Regions from separate parts of the Evansella cellulosilytica DSM 2522 genome, predicted to be linked through region 2. Evidence: predicted binding sites of a transcription regulator. Region 2 holds the regulator's gene; the other holds the start of a gene.

Region 1 (4,446 bases), 490 kb from region 2:
CTTATTGGATACCCCTGTTAATTTTCTATGCTTCTCGTCATCAATATGCTTTAAATCAACTAAAAATAAATCAGTTACTTTAAAGAGCTCCTTTAACTTTTCTTGAAAGGTAGCATTATTAGAATAACAACCACCTGAACTATCAATCGTAGTATGAATTCCGAGTTTCTTACATTCCTTAAACAAGGCAATAAGAAAGTCCATTTGTAGCAATGGTTCCCCACCACTAACAGTAACACCGCCTTTTGAAAATTTCATATACGGCATATATTTTTTTATATCTTCAATAAGCTCTGCTACTGTCATTTCATTCCCTTTATTTCGATCCCAAGTATCAGGATTGTGGCAATACTGGCATCGTAATAAACACCCCTGTGTAAAAATAACGTAACGGATCCCTGGCCCGTCAACCATCCCTGATGTTTCTACTGAGTGTATTCTTCCGTTCATTTGAAGCCCCCCTAAGCTACTACATGTTGTTGAAAATTTTTATAATAGAAAAGGGAGCCATAGCCCCCTTTTCATGAACTTGTTTTGTTGTTAAGATTACATACTTTCATGGAACGTACGGTTTATAACATCTATTTGCTGCTCGCGTGTTAACTTAATAAAGTTTACTGCATATCCAGATACACGGATTGTTAACTGTGGATACTCTTCAGGATGCTCCATCGCATCTAATAGTGTCGCACGGTCGAACACGTTTATGTTTAAGTGGTGTCCCTCTTTTTCCATATATCCATCTAATATTGCAGCTAAATTTGCCTTTTGATCTTCTGGCTCTCTTCCTAGGGCTTTAGGTACAATCGAGAACGTATTAGATATTCCGTCAAGCGAATGCTCATATGGCATTTTAGCAACTGAGTTTAGTGATGCTAACGCACCTTTTTTATCGCGACCATGTAATGGATTCGCTCCTGGAGAGAATGGCTCTCCATCTCTTCGCCCATCCGGTGTATTCCCCGTTTTCTTACCGTAAACAACGTTTGAAGTAATCGTTAAAATTGACATAGTTGTTTCTGAATTGCGGTACGTTTGATGCTTTTTAAGCATTTTAGAAAACTTAATCACTAAATCTTTTGCAATTTGATCAACACGATCATCATCGTTACCGTATTGCGGATACTCGCCTTCAATTTCGTAATCTACAGCAAATCCAGTTTCATCACGAATCACTTTTACTTTAGAATGCTTAATTGCACTTAACGAATCCGCTACTACTGAAAGTCCAGCAATACCAGTTGCCATTGTACGACGGATTTCTTTGTCATGCAATGCCATTTCAATTCTTTCGTAGCTATACTTGTCATGCATATAGTGAATGATATTTAACGTATTAATATACAGCTCTGCTAACCATTCTAGCACGACATCATAATTTTTTATTACTTCGTCGTAATCTAAATACTCAGAAGTGATTGGCTCAAGTCCTGGTGCTACTTTCTTTCTTGCTTTCTCATCTACACCACCATTAATCGCGTATAGAAGTCCTTTTGCCAAGTTTGCTCTTGCACCGAAGAATTGCATTTGTTTCCCAATTGCCATTGCAGATACACAGCAAGCAATTCCATAATCGTCACCGTATTCTGGTCTCATAATATCGTCGTTCTCGTATTGAATAGAGCTCGTTTCTATAGACATTTTAGAACAGTAGTTTTTAAATGGCTCTGGAAGCTGTGTAGACCATAAAACAGTCAAGTTTGGCTCTGGCGCTGGCCCTAAATTATTTAATGTATGCAAAAATCTAAACGAGTTTTTCGTAACAAGTGGACGCCCATCAAGGCCAATCCCACCGATAGATTCTGTCACCCAAGTAGGGTCTCCACTGAACAATTCATTATAGTCTGGCGTACGTGCAAACTTCACTAAGCGAAGCTTCATAACAAAGTGGTCGACTAATTCTTGTGCAGTTTCTTCTGTTAATGTTCCATTTTGAATATCTCTTTCAATATAAATATCAAGGAAAGTAGATACGCGCCCAAGACTCATTGCTGCACCATTTTGCTCTTTAATAGCTGCTAAGTAGCCAAGATATAGCCATTGAAATGCTTCTGTAGCATTTTCAGCTGGTCTAGAAATATCAAATCCATAAATGGTTCCTAATTCTTTTAATTCTTGTAACGCTTTGATTTGCTCAGAAATTTCTTCACGTAGTCGTATTTTATCCTCTGTCATCGATCCAGCTAAACTAGCTTTTTCTTCTTTCTTTGCTTCAACCAATTTATCTACACCATAAAGTGCTACACGACGATAATCACCAATAATTCGTCCTCGGCCGTAAGCATCTGGTAAACCAGTAATGATACCAACCTTTCTTGCTAACATCATTTCTGGCGTATAAGCATCAAATACACCTTGATTGTGTGTTTTACGATAGTCTGTAAAGATCCGTTCTACTTCTTTATCAAGTTCATAACCGTAAGATTCTAATGCACCTTTTGCCATACGAATACCACCATACGGTTGCATAGAACGCTTAAACGGTACATCTGTTTGCACACCAACAATCTTCTCTTGTTCTTTATTTAAATAACCTGCTCCATGTGAAGTGATAGTTGATACAATTTCTGTATCTAGATCATACACTCCGCCTCTTTCTCTTTCTTCTTTAGAAAGTTGAAGCACTTGTTTCCATAAGTCTTTCGTTGCTTCTGTTGCATCTACGAGGAAACTTTCATCACCGTCATATTGTTGAAAGTTTGTTTGAATAAAATCTCTTACATCAATCTCAGATACCCAACGACCTTCTTTAAAGTCCTGTTGAATTTTTGTTACCATCTTAACCCCTCCATTATTAAAAAATCTCTTCAGGTTGACGCTCAAAGTCTTCCCCGACTCCATTCATCTTTACCTTTAAAATTTTTTCACTGTAGTTAACTTGTTAACTTCCCATGTGATAATTGTCTCACACTTTGTCGATGAAACGTTTTTCATATTGTTTCAATTTAGTGAGCGTTATGTGTCAATATTTCAAACACTCCTGTTCCGCTATTGTGTGAAACGATTCACATTAACTTTCTATTTCAAGTATAGAATAGAAAAATCGGCTTTACAATATTATTTTGTGACACTTCTATGAATAATACAGAGCATACAAGATAATATAACAGTTATATTTAACTTAGCAAATTATACCTATTAACATAAGTAAAACCCCTGTTACACAAAAGAAACAAGGGTTTTACTTATGTTATATAACTGTTACTTTTTACTGGAACTGTTTTTCGAACTTATGATACAGTTCCTTATCCATCTCCTCCGACAGCGCTGGTTGCATGTCGAAATCAATGGCTAATTTACGTTGGAAATCGTCTCTCTTTTCTTCATAAAGAACACCTGTTACCATTCCTTCATGCTCTTTTATTTTTGAAAGTGCTTCATTTCTCGTTTCAAATGGCTTGTCAAAATGTACGAGCTTCTCTTTATAAAAATCATACGTATTGATCTTATTAAATGTCACACAAGGACTAAAAATATTGACATGACTAAAGCCTTCATGTTCAATTGCTCTTTGAATGATGTCAACCATCTGTTTAATATCTCCTGCAAATCCTTGAGCTACAAATGTTGCACCATTTGCTACAGCTGTTGAAACTGGATCTACAGGATATTCCTTGTTCCCATCCTTTGTCGTTTTCGTAACGAACCCATGCTCACTCCTCGGTGAAGTTTGCCCTTTTGTCAGGCCGTATATATTGTTATCCATTACGATATATGACATATCAATGTTTCTTCTAGATGCATGAATAAAATGCCCAAGCCCTATACCGTATCCGTCTCCATCTCCACCTGAAGCGATTACTTTTAATTTCGGGTTCCCCATCTTTACACCTTGCGCCACTGGTACAGATCGTCCATGTATAGTATGAAACCCATTCGTTCTTACGTATTCAGAAACTTTTCCAGAACAGCCAATCCCAGAAATTATGGCAAACTCATGTGGTTCGTACCCTAATTGAATAATAGCTTTTTGAATACCAGCCATAATACTAAAATGACCACACCCCGGACACCACGTTGGTGCATCGCCTCTTAAATCTTTTAACGTTGCCATGATATCAACTCCTTTACTTCCTTCACAATTTTATGAACAGTAAACGGGTTTCCGTTAAATTGTGTAATTGATTGTGCATTGGCGTGAATTGGCAAATGCTGCTTCAGTAGCTGTAACAATTGAGCATTGTAATTGTTTTCTATCGTCACAACTCTTTTCCCTTGTAGTAACGGTTCTAATTTTTCAAGCGGTAACGGGAATAGCTGTTGAATGTGAAGATGTGTGGCCTTTAAAACACCTTCCGAATTTAATTGCTCAACTGCCTCTTGAATCATCCCGTATGTCGAACCCATTCCTACGAACACAACTTCAGCTAACTCAGTATCTCCACTTAGTTTAAATGGCTCTTGAATAATGGCTTCTTTTACTTTTCCTAACCGTTTTTTCATCAT
Region 2 (4,446 bases):
TTGAAGCACCGTCTTATTAGATGTTAATTCCGTTTGCTCCTGATCGTAATAGCCAATTTTAACGTTACTACCGTAATTGATCTGACCAGCTATCGGGGATAATTTTTTGGAAATCGCTTTAATCAACGTTGATTTTCCGATTCCGTTTGGTCCAATTAAAGCAACGCTTTCTCCGCGCGTTATCTTTAAATTAATGTTTTCAAATAGTGTGTTCCCATTAAAGCCTACAGACAGATTTTCAATGGATAGTACGTCGTTTCCGCTCTGCTTATTAATGTTAAACCGGAACTTTGCAGAATGGTCATCATCGATAGGCCGATCTAATGGCGTCATTTTTTCTAGCTGTTTTCTTCTACTTTGTGCTCTTTTAGTAGTGGAAGCTCGAGCAATATTACGTTGAACAAAGTCTTCAAGCCGTTTCATTTCTTCCTGCTGTTTTTCAAACCGCTTTAATTCTATTTCAAGGCGTTTCGCTTTTTCCTCTAAATAGTTACTATAGTTGCCAGGATACTTAGTCGTCTCGTTAAATGACAGCTCGTATACTTGATTAACAATACGGTCAAGAAAATAACGGTCATGTGATACTACGAGTATCGCGCCATCATAACTAGATAAATAATTTTCAAGCCATGTAAGAGTTTCTATATCTAAGTGGTTTGTCGGCTCATCTAAAATTAATAGATCAGGCTTTGATAGGAGGAGCTTTCCAAGAGCTAGTCGCGTTTTTTGGCCGCCACTTAAAGTGTTTACAGTCGTGTTATAGTCAAAGTGAGCAAAATTTAAGCCAGATAATATACCACGTATATCTGCTTCGTATTGATAGCCACCTGCATCTTTGAAATCTTGCTGTAATTGATCATAATCTGATAAAACTTTTTCATAGTCACTTTGATTCGGATTACTCATTTTTTCTTCTAGTTTTCTTAGCTGTTTCTCCATTTGTTTTAAATGAACAAATACAGTGTTCATCTCTTCCCAAATGGAACGATCGGTGTTTAACCCACTATCCTGTGCAAGGTAACCGATTGAAACGTTTTTAGGTATGATTAAATCTCCAGAGTCAAATGAGAGGTCACCAGCAATAATTTTTAGAAGTGTAGATTTACCGGCACCATTACGACCGACTAATGCTACACGTTCACGGCTTTGTACCTCAAGCTTTACATTTGATAAAATTCTCTCTGCTCCGAAGGATTTTGACAATTGTACACATTGTAATAAGATCATCTTTTTCATCCTCACTGTCTAAATCCATACATTTCACAAAATAAGTGTACATGAATAAACACATATGAAGCAACTTAAATGAAAGTGGTTGTGTAGTTTGTGAAGAAAAGTGTACAATAGTGTTAGTAAAGGGGGTAGAAGCCTTGAGTTCGTTCACGCATTTTAATGAACAAGGGAGAGCCAAAATGGTCGACATCTCCGATAAAGGAGAAACAGTGCGAACAGCTGTTGCAAAAGGAAGCATCCAAGTAAATAAAGAAATATACGATGGCATTCAACAAGGGACAATGAAAAAAGGAGATGTTTTAGCTGTTGCTCAAGTAGCAGGTATTATGGCTGCAAAAAACACATCACAATGGATACCTATGTGTCACCCTTTATCTTTGTCGGGAGTTAACATACATTTTGATTGGGAAACTAGTGAAAGTGAATACACGTTACATATCGAAGCAAGTGTAAAGACAAAAGGAAGCACAGGTGTTGAAATGGAAGCGCTAACAGCCGTGTCAGCAACGGCTTTAACGATTTACGACATGTGCAAAGCAGTTGACAAAGGAATGATAATAGGAGAAAATTACTTGCTTGAAAAAACAGGTGGGAAGAACGGCGACTTTAAAAGATAGCAATAATAAATACAAATATATATTAAATGAAATGGGACTTCAAAAGAGATCTATATTCTTTTGGAGCAACCATCATGCTAGGAGGGAATAGTGTGGATATTGAACAAGCCAAAATACCGCAAGCAACAGCAAAACGTCTACCGCTTTATTATCGATTTTTAGAGAGCCTGCAATCTTCTGGAAAACATCGTGTATCGTCCTCTGAGTTAAGTGAAGCAGTAAAGGTAGACTCAGCAACAATCAGACGTGATTTTTCCTATTTCGGTGCATTAGGGAAAAAGGGCTATGGGTATAATGTTAACTACTTATTGACTTTTTTTCGTAAGACGCTTGATCAAGATGAAGTGACAAAGGTCATTTTAGTAGGAGTAGGTAATTTAGGAACTGCACTATTAAACTATAATTTTTCCAAAAGTAACAACATGAGAATTGAAATGGCATTTGACGTAGACGAAAACAAAGTGGGACAAGAAATTGGAAACGTTAGCATTCATCATTTAAATAATATTGAAGAGCTGATTCAAGGTGAAATTGAAGTTGCTATTTTAACTGTTCCTGCTAATGCAGCACAGCCAATTGCAGACCAATTAGTAAAAGCAGGGATTAAAGGAATTTTAAACTTTACACCAGCAAGACTATCCGTTCCGGAAAACGTTCGTATTCATCATATTGATTTATCAGTAGAACTACAATCATTAGTTTACTTTTTAAAGCATTATCCAATGTAAATGAGAATATTACCCTTTTCTTCAGAAGAGTTCTACATACAAAGTACTTACAGGTGTGTTTAAAGGTTAGTAAGCCTTTAACACACCTTAATTTTATTTATTGGAGTTCTTGAGGCAGTAATGTTGCCCTCATACAAGGGGATGCTATTTTTCGTTAAATAGGCATGTAGGCAATCATCGGCTATCGTGGTATAGTAATAGTAATGTTTCGAGTTTCGAAAAAGTTTTAGCAAGCAGGTGATGTTGTTGAGCAAAGTACCACATAAATGGCTCGTAGTTATTACAGTTTTATTAGGGACTTTTACAATTATTTTAAATAACAGTATGTTAAATCCAGCAGTTCCCCATTTAATGAATGTGTTCGGTGGGGATGCCGTTGCGACTGGATGGGTTATTACGATTTTTATGGTTACAATGGGTATTACGATGCCAGTTACGGGATATTTAGGTGATAAGTTTGGGAAAAAGCAGCTATATATGGCTGGCTTGTTCATCTTTATTCTTGGATCCATTTTAGGAGCTTTTTCGTGGGATCTATCCTCTCTCATTTTATTCCGTGGTCTTCAAGGAATAGGTGGCGGATTAATGATGCCAACATCGATGGCGCTTATTTTTGAAGTTTTTCCGAGGAAAGAACGTGGACTTGCGACAGGGATTTATGGTATTGCTGCAATGATGGCGCCAACAATTGGACCGACACTAGGTGGATTTATTATCGAAATGGGATCGTGGCAATGGCTCTTCCTTTGTAACATTCCTACTGGATTATTAGGTCTTATCTTTTCATATTTGTATTTAAAACAAACGAAAAAGGTCAATGGACTTACGTTTGATTTGTCGGGATTCGTTGCTGTCACGCTCGGTGTAGGTGCGATTTTACTTGCATTAGGAAGAGTGTCGGAGATTGGACATTTAACAAACGTATTGAATATTGCTCTTATTGTTTTCGGACTATTATCGTTATTCCTTTTTATCCGCATAGAAAACAGAAAAGAACAGCCACTTCTCGATTTATCGATTTTTAAAGTACGTGCATACACGTATAGCGTTTGGATTGGAAGTATCAGTAGTATTAGCTTGTTTGCTGGTATTTTTCTCGTACCATTGTTAGTGCAAAATGTATATGGTTACGGTGCGATTATGACAGGATTGTCGTTATTGCCAGGAGCATTACTTTCCGGTATTTTTATGAGCATTGGTGGAAGGATGTTAGATAAAAAAGGCCCCGCACTTGTAGTAACGACAGGCCTTATTTTGACGACAATACCTACCTTTTTATATGGATTTTTAAGCTTAGAAACGGCATTATGGGTTATTTTCGTCCTAAATGGTGTAAGAGGAATAGGGATGGGATTAAGCACAATGCCATCTACAACAGCAGGTATGAATGCTATTCCAGAACAGCTAATTACGAGAGGGTCGGCAATGAATAATGTGCTTCGCCAAATGAGCTCTTCGTTAGGGATCGTTTTCATATCCGTATATTTCGAGGTTAGAAGAGGACAGCTTACTGCACTAAATGGGACATCACTTGAACAATCGAGCTTACAAGCAATTAATGAAGGGTTTATCATTATCGCTATACTTTCCTTAATATCTATACCAATTGGGATATTACTTGGGAAAGAACATAAAAAGCAGCAAAAGGACCACTGAAAAAGTACTTAAATTCAAAGGGTAGACTAATAAATATAAGGTTGTTTGAATATAGAAGTTGATGAGACCTGTGCAAACTCGCTTTCCGTGGGCGGCTGGTGAGCCTCCTCGACCTGCGGTCTGCGGGGTCTCACCCCTGCCTTCGATCCCACAGGAACGAGCGTTACTTCGTCGCCTTATGCTTCGAGTTGTCTCGACGGATACGCTCCAAA

The links. The regulator Rex, encoded in region 2, represses fermentation and respiration genes when NADH is low (regulators of the CRP and FNR family bind a similar motif). The targets are predictions, from matches to a motif close to TTGTGAAATATTTCACAA.
Region 1: the regulator Rex is predicted to act here: its motif matches at 2,994-3,011, upstream of pflB (formate C-acetyltransferase).

Annotation. Positions count from the first base shown of each region.
Region 1 is NC_014829.1:886,478-890,923, reverse strand. It holds gene pflA (pyruvate formate-lyase-activating protein) at 1-450, opposite strand, end outside; gene pflB (formate C-acetyltransferase) at 547-2,778, opposite strand; gene BCELL_RS03970 (2-oxoacid:ferredoxin oxidoreductase subunit beta) at 3,209-4,054, opposite strand; gene BCELL_RS03965 (2-oxoacid:acceptor oxidoreductase subunit alpha) at 4,042-4,446, opposite strand, start outside.
Region 2 is NC_014829.1:391,926-396,371, forward strand. It holds gene BCELL_RS01970 (ABC-F family ATP-binding cassette domain-containing protein) at 1-1,227, opposite strand, end outside; gene moaC (cyclic pyranopterin monophosphate synthase MoaC) at 1,371-1,850, shown strand; gene BCELL_RS01980 (redox-sensing transcriptional repressor Rex) at 1,943-2,578, shown strand; gene BCELL_RS01985 (MDR family MFS transporter) at 2,825-4,234, shown strand.